3 regions of the Rahnella variigena genome follow, and region 1 is predicted to be linked to each of the others. Evidence: predicted binding sites of a transcription regulator. Region 1 holds the regulator's gene; each other region holds the start of a gene.
The links. Region 1 encodes sigma-54, which starts transcription at its own class of promoters, with help from an activator protein. Its sites were predicted from a motif close to GTTGGCACANNTTTCGCTNT; they were not measured.

Region 1 (3,281 bases):
TTCCAGTGCGCGTTTTTTGCTGGCGCAATGAACGCCGCTTTTGGTGCATTCGGCATTAAGCACCGACGTTAATTGCATTGCTATATCGTTGATCATGTCATCTTTCACTTTTGCGCTGTTTCACCCTTAAAGCTATATCGGCTCGTTTCCCGAAGGTCACAAGCCGATGCCCGAAGGTTTGTAGCACAGGGTTGGCTACATGAATGTCAGTGCTGTTTCAGTTTGTCTTTATGTTTATTCAGCTGGCGGGCCAGTTTATCAACCAGTCCGTCAATCGCTGCGTACATATCCTGATGTTCCGAGGTGGCATGTAACTCGCCTCCATTCACATGCAAAGTCGCTTCGGCAACTTTTTGCACCTTTTCCACGCTCAACACCACATACACCTGATTAATCCTGTCGAAATACTGCTCTAGCTTGGCCAGCTTCGACGTGATGAACTCTCTCAGGGGATCCGTGATCTCAATGTGATGTCCGGTAATGTTGAGCTGCATAATGTCTTCCTTCTCTGTTGAGGTCAAACTAACTGTTTACGTTGGTTTGAGGGCGGGATGGACAAAGACTCTCGGTATTTGGCGACGGTTCGTCGTGCAACCATAATTCCCTGATCGGAAAGCAGGGTCGCTAACTTACTGTCACTGAGCGGTTTTACAGGATTCTCCGCTGCGATTAATTTCTTCACCAGCGCCCGGATGGCGGTTGACGATGCCTCGCCGCCGCTGTCTGTACTGACATGGCTGGAAAAGAAATACTTCAGTTCGAAAATGCCACGCGGGCTGTGCAGAAACTTCTGCGTCGTGACGCGTGAAATCGTCGATTCGTGCATTTCTACGGCGCTGGCGATATCGGCCAGCACCATAGGTTTCATAAATTCTTCACCCAGTTCAAAGAACGCCTGCTGCTGCTCAACGATACAGCGCGTGACTTTCAACAGCGTGTCGTTACGGCTTTCCAGGCTTTTGATTAACCATTTGGCTTCCTGCAGATTGCTGCGGATAAACTGCCCGTCGCTGTCGCTGCGTGCGGAATTCCCCATCGCGGCGTACTGCTGGTTAATCTTCAGACGCGGAATGCTGTCCGAATTGAGTTCAACCGTCCAGACTCCTGACACTTTGCGCACCAGCACATCCGGGATCACGTATTCGGATTCGCCGGTGTTGATCGACTGGCCCGGACGCGGATCAAGAGACTGGATCAGGAGCATCGCTCCTTTCAGTGTATCTTCTTTTAACCGGGTTGATCGCATAAGTGCGCGGAAATCATGGTTCGCCAGCAAATCCAGATGTTCGCTGATGATAAGACGGGCTTCGGTGATGAAAGGCGTGTCGGTCGCATACTGGGAAAGCTGGATCAGCAGGCAGTCGCGCAGGTCGCGCGCGGCCACGCCGACCGGGTCAAAACGCTGTACGCGTTTGAGCACGGCTTCCACTTCGTCCATCGTGACGTTTTCATCCCCGATGCTTTCCAGAATGTCGTCAAGAGAAACGGTGAGGTAACCGGTGTCATCGACCGCATCGACAATGGACGTCGCAATCGCCGCATCAGTATCTGAGAACGGCGTCAGCTCGACCTGCCACATCAGGTAATCCTGAAGAGTCTGGGTGGTTTCACCCTGATAAATCGGCAGCTCGTCGTCGCTGTAATCATTACCGGTGCCGGAAGGCGTGCCCGCGGTATAGATTTCATCCCAGGTCGCATCCAGCGGCAGCTCTTCGGGCATGTCTTTTTGCTCGAGCGCTTCGCGGGTATCTAACCCTTCGCTGTCGGTGGTTTCTACCGAGTCGATTTCTTCATGAAGGTCGGTTTGTTCCAGCAGAGGGTTGCTCTCCAGCGCGAGTTGGATCTCCTGTTGGAGCTCAAGCGTGGACAATTGCAACAGGCGGATGGCCTGTTGTAACTGTGGAGTCATTGCCAGTTGTTGGCTGAATCTGAGTTGCAAACCTTGCTTCATATCTTGGCTTTATTTCCGTTGATGAGTGAAAACGGCAACACTTCTGTCAGAGACGGCCTGTTTCATTTTAAGGCGAAACAGGCACGGTTCCGGCGGCACAGATCACAGACGGAATTCTTCACCAAGATAAACGCGTTTAACTTGTTCATCAGCAAGAATATCGGCTGGCGTGCCGTGGGCGATTAACTTGCCCTGACTGACGATGTAAGCGCGTTCACACACGTCGAGCGTTTCGCGAACGTTATGGTCGGTGATCAGTACGCCGAGGCCACTGTCACGCAAATGCTCAATGATTTTTTTGATGTCGATAACTGAAATCGGGTCAACACCGGCGAACGGTTCATCCAGCAGGATGAATTTAGGGTTCGCCGCCAGCGCACGGGCGATTTCAACACGACGGCGTTCACCACCGGACAGTGACTGACCGAGGTTATCGCGCAAATGAGAAATATGGAACTCTTCCATCAGTTCATTGGCACGATCGTTACGCTGTTCTTTGTTCAGATCGTCGCGGATCTGCAACACGGCCATCAGGTTATCAAACACGCTGAGGCGGCGGAAAATGGACGCTTCCTGAGGAAGATAGCCAATACCGCGACGGGCGCGGGTATGCAATGGCAACAAGCTGATGTCTTCGTCATCGACGATAATACGGCCTGCATCACGCTGCACAATGCCGACGACCATGTAAAACGTCGTAGTTTTACCGGCACCGTTTGGCCCTAATAACCCGACGATTTCGCCGGAGTTGACCATCAGGCTGACATCTTCAACGACCTTGCGGCCTTTGTAGGCTTTTGCCAGATTCTCTGCGATTAATTTAGCCATAAAAATCAGTTACTCTTTTTGGTCGGCTGGCCCGCCGCTGCAGGTGTTTTCTGTTGCAGCTGCGAAGGAACCAGAACGGTCGTCACACGGTTGCCTTTATCACTGAAGGCTTCCATTTGCTGTTTCTGCACCAGATAAGTAATACGGTCGCCTTTCACGTTGCTGTCGAGCTGTTCAAGGTAAGCATTACCGGTCAGGGTCACCAGATCGTTTTCCACTTCATAGCGGACTTTCTGCGCATGGCCTTTTACCGGCTTGCCGTTGTCCTGCATCTGATAGAAGGTCACTGGGTTACCGTAACCTTCAACCACTTCTTTGCCGGAAACGCCTTGCGGGCGAATGACGACAACTTTGTCCGCTTTAACCTGGATCGTACCCTGGTTTACCACCACATTACCGGTAAAGGTCGCGGTATTGGTGTTCACGTCCAGCGCCTGATTAGCCGAATCAATGGTAATCGGTTTGGTCGTGTCATCTTTCAGGGCGAATGCCGGAACGCTGA
Region 2 (3,281 bases), 720 kb from region 1:
CCGCCCAGAGAGCTGGAAGTGAATACGCCGGTCAGCAGGCAACCTACGATACCGCAGACGCCGTGAACACCGAATACGTCACAGGTATCATCAACGCGCAGCCATTTTTTCAGGGTAACAACACCCCACAGGCCAGTCACACCGCCGACCAGACCGATGATCAACGCACCGCCCACGCCGACCGTACCACACGCCGGAGTGATGGCAACCAGACCTGCGATAGCACCGGAACTTGCGCCCAGCAGAGAAGGCTTGCCGCGAACCATCCACTCAACCAGAGTCCAGGACAGGATTGCGCCAGCCGTTGCAATCACAGTATTCAGGAACGCCAGCGCGGCAATGGAACTTGCTGCACTTGCAGAGCCGGCGTTAAAGCCGAACCAGCCGACATACAGGATTGCAGCGCCAGTGAACACCATTGGCAGGTTGTGAGGTTTGAACGCTTCTTTACCGAAACCAGCACGTTTGCCCAGCAGATAAGCACCGACCAGACCCGCGATAGCGGCGTTGATATGAACAACGGTACCGCCGGCGAAGTCCAGCGCGCCATCAGCAGCCAGGAAACCGCCCGCCCACACCATGTGCGCCATTGGAATATAGGAGAAGGTCAGCCAGATCACGGTGAAAATCAGCACCGCAGAGAAACGCACACGTTCAGCGATACCACCGACGATCAGTGCCACGGTGATACAGGCAAATGAACACTGGAATGCCACATGGATCATCTGAGAGAAGGTGCCGGTAACAGAATCCAGGCCAATGCCTTTCATCATTACGTTGCCGAAACCACCGAAGAAGGCGTTACCTTCGCTGAATGCCAGACTGTAACCGTAAAGGATCCACAGAACGCAGACCAATGCGAAGGTCACAATAACCTGAGTCAGCATGGATAAAACGTTTTTGGAACGCAGTAAACCGCCGTAGAACAACGCTACGCCAGGTACGGTCATAAACAATACCAGCGCAGTACAAATCATCATAAAGGCGTTATCAGCGCCGTTGGCGGCGGCTGGTGCTGCGGCCATGGCAAACGAAGGCAATAATGCCACTGCGCCCAGCCCCATCATGGATAAAAGTTTTTTCATTATTAACCCACCCCTGTTTCTCAAAACTGTTTTTCTAATCTGATTTATCTCAAACCGGTTGGCATGAGAGATAAAAACCGGAAATTACAGTGCTGCTTCGTCGGTTTCACCAGTACGAATACGGATAACACGTTGCAATTCAGCAACGAAAATTTTGCCATCACCGATCTTGCCGGTGTAGGCCGCTTTGCTGATCACGTCGATCACTTCATCGAGCTGATCGTCAGCAATAGCAATGTCGATTTTTACTTTTGGAAGGAAGTTCACGCTGTATTCCGCGCCACGGTAAAGTTCGGCATGACCTTTCTGACGGCCAAAACCTTTAACTTCCGTTACGGTCAGCCCCTGAATTCCAACAGCAGACAGCGCTTCACGCACGTCTTCCAGCTTAAAAGGTTTGATCACCACAGTAACCAGCTTCATTGTGCCACTCCTCGAATTAAGGGCTTACCGCGAGAGGATTCGCGCCCGATACGCAAGGGATAAAGCAAAGGGTGTGCCAGAGTTGAAACTGATGAAAGATTCCTGCAATTCCCGCGCAAACTGGCATTTTCAGAATAATCGTGACCGGGCGCACAGTTGTTTCGCCACACAGCACACAGCAGCGCACGCACCATTTAAGTGCTCATCGCTGCTTTATAGTGCAAGGTGTAAACCGCAAGTATTTTGCCTGCATGAATACGGTGCGCGGGATGGGATGGCGCGAGGATAAGACGTTGAGGAGAGAATGCTGGCGTAGCGAACGCGTTACGCCAGCTGACAGTTTATGCGTTTTCTGTGGAAGGAATTCCCTGCTCAGCTGACGCCAGTTCTTGCCCGGCAAGTTGCAACTGATACATCTGATAATACCGGCCTTTTTCTGCCAGCAGCTGTAAGTGGTTGCCCTGCTCAACGGCTTGCCCGCGGTGCAATACCAAAATATTATCTGCATCCACAATCGTCGACAGCCGGTGTGCAATTACAACCAGAGTTGTTTGCTGACGAATGGCACGTAAAGCACGCTGAATTGCCTGCTCGGTTCCTGAGTCGATATTGGCCGTTGCCTCGTCAAGGATCAGAATTTCTGGTGCCTGCACCAAAACGCGCGCCATCGCCAGCAATTGTTTCTGTCCGACAGAGAGATTATTACCCTGTTCGCCCAGACGCGTATTCAACCCTTCCGGCATTCCCCGTACCAGCGGAGAAAGCTGCACAATATCCAGTGCGTGCCAGACCTGAGCTTCATCAATATCGCGACCTAAAGTCACGTTAGAGAATACCGATTCCGCCAGCACCACCGGATCCTGCTGGACCATAGCAATTCCCTTTCGCAGACTGGAGTGCGAGAGATCAGCAAGGTTACGCCCGTCGACGCGGATCTCACCTTTATTCAGCGGATAATAGCCCATCAGGAGATTCGCCAGCGTACTTTTGCCACTACCTGTGTGCCCGACCAGCGCCACAAATCCACGTGAAGGGACATGCAGGGTAATATTCTCCAGCACCCATTTGTCCGGGCGGTAGGCAAAACTGACGTCGCGAATATCAATCTCGCCGCTGGTCAGCAACTTATCGTCCGGTCCGTACTGCTGCTGAGTCCGGTCCATCAAATCAAAGATACGTTCACCTGCGACTACAGCCTGCTGGAGAATGGATTGCTGCGACGTCAGCTCAATCAGAGGTTCGTTGAGACGCCCGAGGTAGTTGATGAAAGCATACAAAACCCCCACGCCAATCGAGCCTTCGGCACTGAAACCGAACAAGATTAACAGGCCGCACAAAATCAGGGATGAAAATAAGCTGAGTAATGGCCGCAGCAAAAATCCTTCGAGCCTGAGCGTCTGCATGCGGGCCATATAATGTGACTGACTGGCGCGGGACAGTCGTTCACCAAAACGTTTTTGCTGACGGAATTGCTGAATAACGTTCATGCCATTAATGACTTCGTTGAAGCCATCATTAATGTCCGCCAGATAAGCACGCACTTTACGAACGACCGGCGTACTGTAAATCTGGTACAGCCCCATCACCACAAACACAGCCGGGAAGATGCAGATAGCCACCGAGGCAAGTCGCCAGTCAAGGCTGAACATCGCCACCAGCATTGCGCCAATCAGCGCAATGCTGCGCAAAACCGTCGATACAACAGTGACATAAAGGTCACGGATCACTTCAGTATCATTGGTCACACGCGAAATCAGCTGCCCGACCGGCTGG
Region 3 (3,281 bases), 2.9 Mb from region 1:
TGCGGGCGCGCTTAGGGGATCTCACATTCGCCAGCCACGCACAGGCATACAGGCTGCACATCAGCGCGGTGACGGACATCGCCAGCAGGATTAAGGCATTCAGCGCAGTCAGTTCAGCGTGAAAAGGCACCACCGGCAGCACGGCCTGAACCGCCACACCGCCCTGTAAAATCTGTAACGCCGCCGCGATAACGCACAGCGCCGCTGCCATCCCGCCTGCGCCAAAAATCAGGCTGCTGATTTTCGTCATGGACGCCAGAAGCCAGCCACCAAGGCCGCTCAGCACCCAAATCAGCAGCGCCAGCGCCAGTAACGACGCCGGTTCACCGGTAAATAGAGTCGTCATTATTTAGCCTCCGTATCAGGGGCGTTCAGTGAAGTCAGTCCGGCGGGGAAAACGTTCATGGCATTGAGGCGTTTTTGCTGGCTGGAATATTCAGACAGGCTGGCGGTAACCAGCGTGATGGCCTGGGTCGGACAGGTTTTGATGCACGCCGGACCTTCCGGGCTGAAGCTGCATAAATCGCATTTCACTGCCACGGCGCGAAGCCCCGGCACGCAGTCGAGAAACGGGCTGACTGCACGTGGCGCACGCGGTGCGGGCAGTGCTTTTGAGGTATTGCAGTCACGTGGGATATCGACAGGAGTGCTGGCGGAAAACGTTATCGCCCCGAACGGACAGGCGATGCCGCACAGTTTGCAGCTCACACACAGGCTCTCGTTAAGTTGAATGGCGTCGTTTTCACGGGTGATGGCGTTCACCGGACAGACCTGCGCGCACGGCGCGTCTTCGCACTGGTGACACATCACCGGCGCAGAATCCAGCCGGTTGCGCATCACCTGCAAGCGGGGTTCGGATTGCAGGCCGTGAAGCTGGTGCTCCTGCGAACAACTCGCCATGCAGGTATTGCAGCCGATACAAAGTTTGGGGTCCGCGATCACATACTGATTCATGGCGGCCATATTGCGCATGAAGTCTCCTTGGTATTTCGTCAAAGGTGACGAAATCGGCACTTAAATTGACATTTCGACATTTATGTCGGCATTAGATCCGCAAAAAACCGGTCAATATTTTCGGCGAAAAGATTATTCCCACCTGACCGTAAATAATGTTTTAGGTTTTTTATCCAGCATGGCGGAGTAATTTCTCCAGTTGCGGATGCACCGGCTGATTACTGTGCAGGGAATCAAACAGGCACTGATAAATAGCGGAGATTTTATTCAGATAATGTTCCAGCACGGCGTTCTTATCATGGATGTCCACCGTGCCGTCCACGCGGCCATCTTCACTTAATCTGGCCTGCGCGAAGGCTCTGAAATTCACCTCTTCCTGGCCTTGCGCCATGTTCAGGCTGTAGATGATCTCCTGACTGTAAAAGTCATCGCCCTGATGAATACTCACCACAAAATGATTAAACAGCACAAAGCGGATGTCCTGTTCCTCTCCACAGTTAAACTCATGATTAATCTTTTTATTTGATGTGGTGACGGCCTTTATCAGGCTGTTCTGATAGGTATGCCACTGTGATTTCATCTGGCTGTTTTTGCTGGCGATATAGTCGGCTTTAGTAGTCAGTTCGCTGAGAGTGCTCATGTTCATTATCCGTTGTTAATTGATATGTCGGGTGACGACGAAAATACGACGTATAACTCTCTGTTGGCATAAAGCGTGCCAGTTTCTGAATTATTCTGACAAATGCTTGTGAATTAACGGGTTGGAAGGGTTTTGGCTTTGATTCTGTTTCAGCGAAGGAAATAAATGACATGTCGATGACACCTTATTTCGACAATTATGACGGGCGGTGACGGCTTATTTTTGCACCTCATTGGCTGAGGATGTTTTTGCATAAAGGCAATGTGTCGAAATTTCTGGCACCAATATTGCAGCCTGTCTTAATTGTTCTCCTGAGGGAGGGGAAATAATGCACGAAATAACGTTATGCCAGAATGCCGTGGAAATAATGGAGCAGTTCGCACGGCAAAATAATGCGCGGAAAATTACCGCGGTATGGATGGAAATCGGCGCGTTTTCCTGCGTCGAACCGGAGGCCGTGCAGTTTTGTTTTGAGCTGGCGTGTCGCGAAACGCTGGCGCAGGGATGCGAATTACATCTGGACACACCGGCGGCAGAAAGCTGGTGCCGCACCTGTCAGCAGGATATCGCGCTGCTCAGCCCAAACGTGCTGATTTGCCCGCAGTGTGGCGGACGCGATTTGCGGGTGATTGCCGGTGACGGCATGAAAATTAAACGTATCGAAATCGAATAACGGGCGTTCTTTTGCTCGGGGAGAAAGCTATGTGCAGTACCTGTGGTTGTGCCAGCGGCGAACTTCGTATTGAAGGCGTCAGCAGCGGGCACGCTCATCATTCTCATGACCCTTCGCACGACCATCATCACGATCATTCCCATGCCCATTCCCACGGCCTGCCATTTGCAGCGCGTCGTCTGGTGGATATCGAAATGGATGTGCTGGCGAAGAACAATCACATTGCCGCCCACAACCGCGAGCATTTTGCTGCGGCGGGCATTCTGGCGCTGAATCTGGTGTCCAGTCCCGGTTCCGGCAAAACCACCTTACTGACCAGCACCCTGACCCGGCTGGCCCCGTATTTCGACTGCGCGGTAATTGAAGGTGATCAGCAAACCACCAATGACGCCGACCGGATCCGCGCCACCGGCGTTCCGGCCATTCAGGTCAATACCGGCAAAGGCTGCCATCTGGACGCGCAAATGGTTCACGATGCGCTGCATCAGTTATCGCCAAACAACAACAGCCTGCTGTTTATCGAAAACGTCGGCAATCTGGTGTGTCCGGCCAGTTTTGATCTCGGCGAACTGCACAAAGTCGCGGTGCTTTCCGTGACCGAAGGCGAAGACAAACCGCTGAAATATCCGCATATGTTTGCCGCTTCCCGGCTGATGATCCTCAACAAAATCGATTTGCTGCCTTACGTCAGTTTTGACGTTGAGACCTGTATCACCAATGCACGTCAGGTGAATCCGCAGATTGAAGTGATTCAGCTTTCCGCCACCACGGGCGAAGGCATGGATCAGTGGCTGCACTGGCTGGAGCAGCAACGATGTGCATAGGCATTCCGGGACAAATCGTCGCGTTGCATGAAAATCAGCCCGATCACGCCTGGGCGCAGGTATGCGGATTGCGACGGGAGGTTAATATCGCGCTGGTGTGTGAAGGCGAACGCGAAGCACTGATCGGCTGCTGGGTATTAATCCACGTCGGTTTTGCCCTGAGCCGGCTCGATGAGCACGAAGCGCTGGA

Region 2: a site for sigma-54 is predicted at 1,570-1,589, ahead of glnK (P-II family nitrogen regulator). Genes of this name have one in related genera too.
Region 3: a site for sigma-54 is predicted at 1,715-1,734, ahead of hypA (hydrogenase maturation nickel metallochaperone HypA). Genes of this name have one in related genera too.

Annotation. Positions count from the first base shown of each region.
Region 1 covers NZ_NSDJ01000001.1:1,203,798-1,207,078, forward strand. Annotated here, with positions in the region: gene ptsN (PTS IIA-like nitrogen regulatory protein PtsN) at 1-108, opposite strand, end outside; gene hpf (ribosome hibernation promoting factor) at 207-494, opposite strand; gene rpoN (RNA polymerase factor sigma-54) at 518-1,951, opposite strand; gene lptB (LPS export ABC transporter ATP-binding protein) at 2,054-2,779, opposite strand; gene lptA (lipopolysaccharide ABC transporter substrate-binding protein LptA) at 2,785-3,281, opposite strand, start outside.
Region 2 covers NZ_NSDJ01000001.1:1,927,404-1,930,684, reverse strand. Annotated here, with positions in the region: gene amtB (ammonium transporter AmtB) at 1-1,085, opposite strand, end outside; gene glnK (P-II family nitrogen regulator) at 1,170-1,508, opposite strand; gene CKQ54_RS08835 (SmdB family multidrug efflux ABC transporter permease/ATP-binding protein) at 1,850-3,281, opposite strand, start outside.
Region 3 covers NZ_NSDJ01000001.1:4,111,512-4,114,792, reverse strand. Annotated here, with positions in the region: gene CKQ54_RS18870 (proton-conducting transporter transmembrane domain-containing protein) at 1-346, opposite strand, end outside; gene CKQ54_RS18865 (4Fe-4S dicluster domain-containing protein) at 346-954, opposite strand; gene hycA (formate hydrogenlyase regulator HycA) at 1,124-1,594, opposite strand; gene hypA (hydrogenase maturation nickel metallochaperone HypA) at 1,923-2,267, shown strand; gene hypB (hydrogenase nickel incorporation protein HypB) at 2,297-3,091, shown strand; gene hypC (HypC/HybG/HupF family hydrogenase formation chaperone) at 3,082-3,281, shown strand, end outside.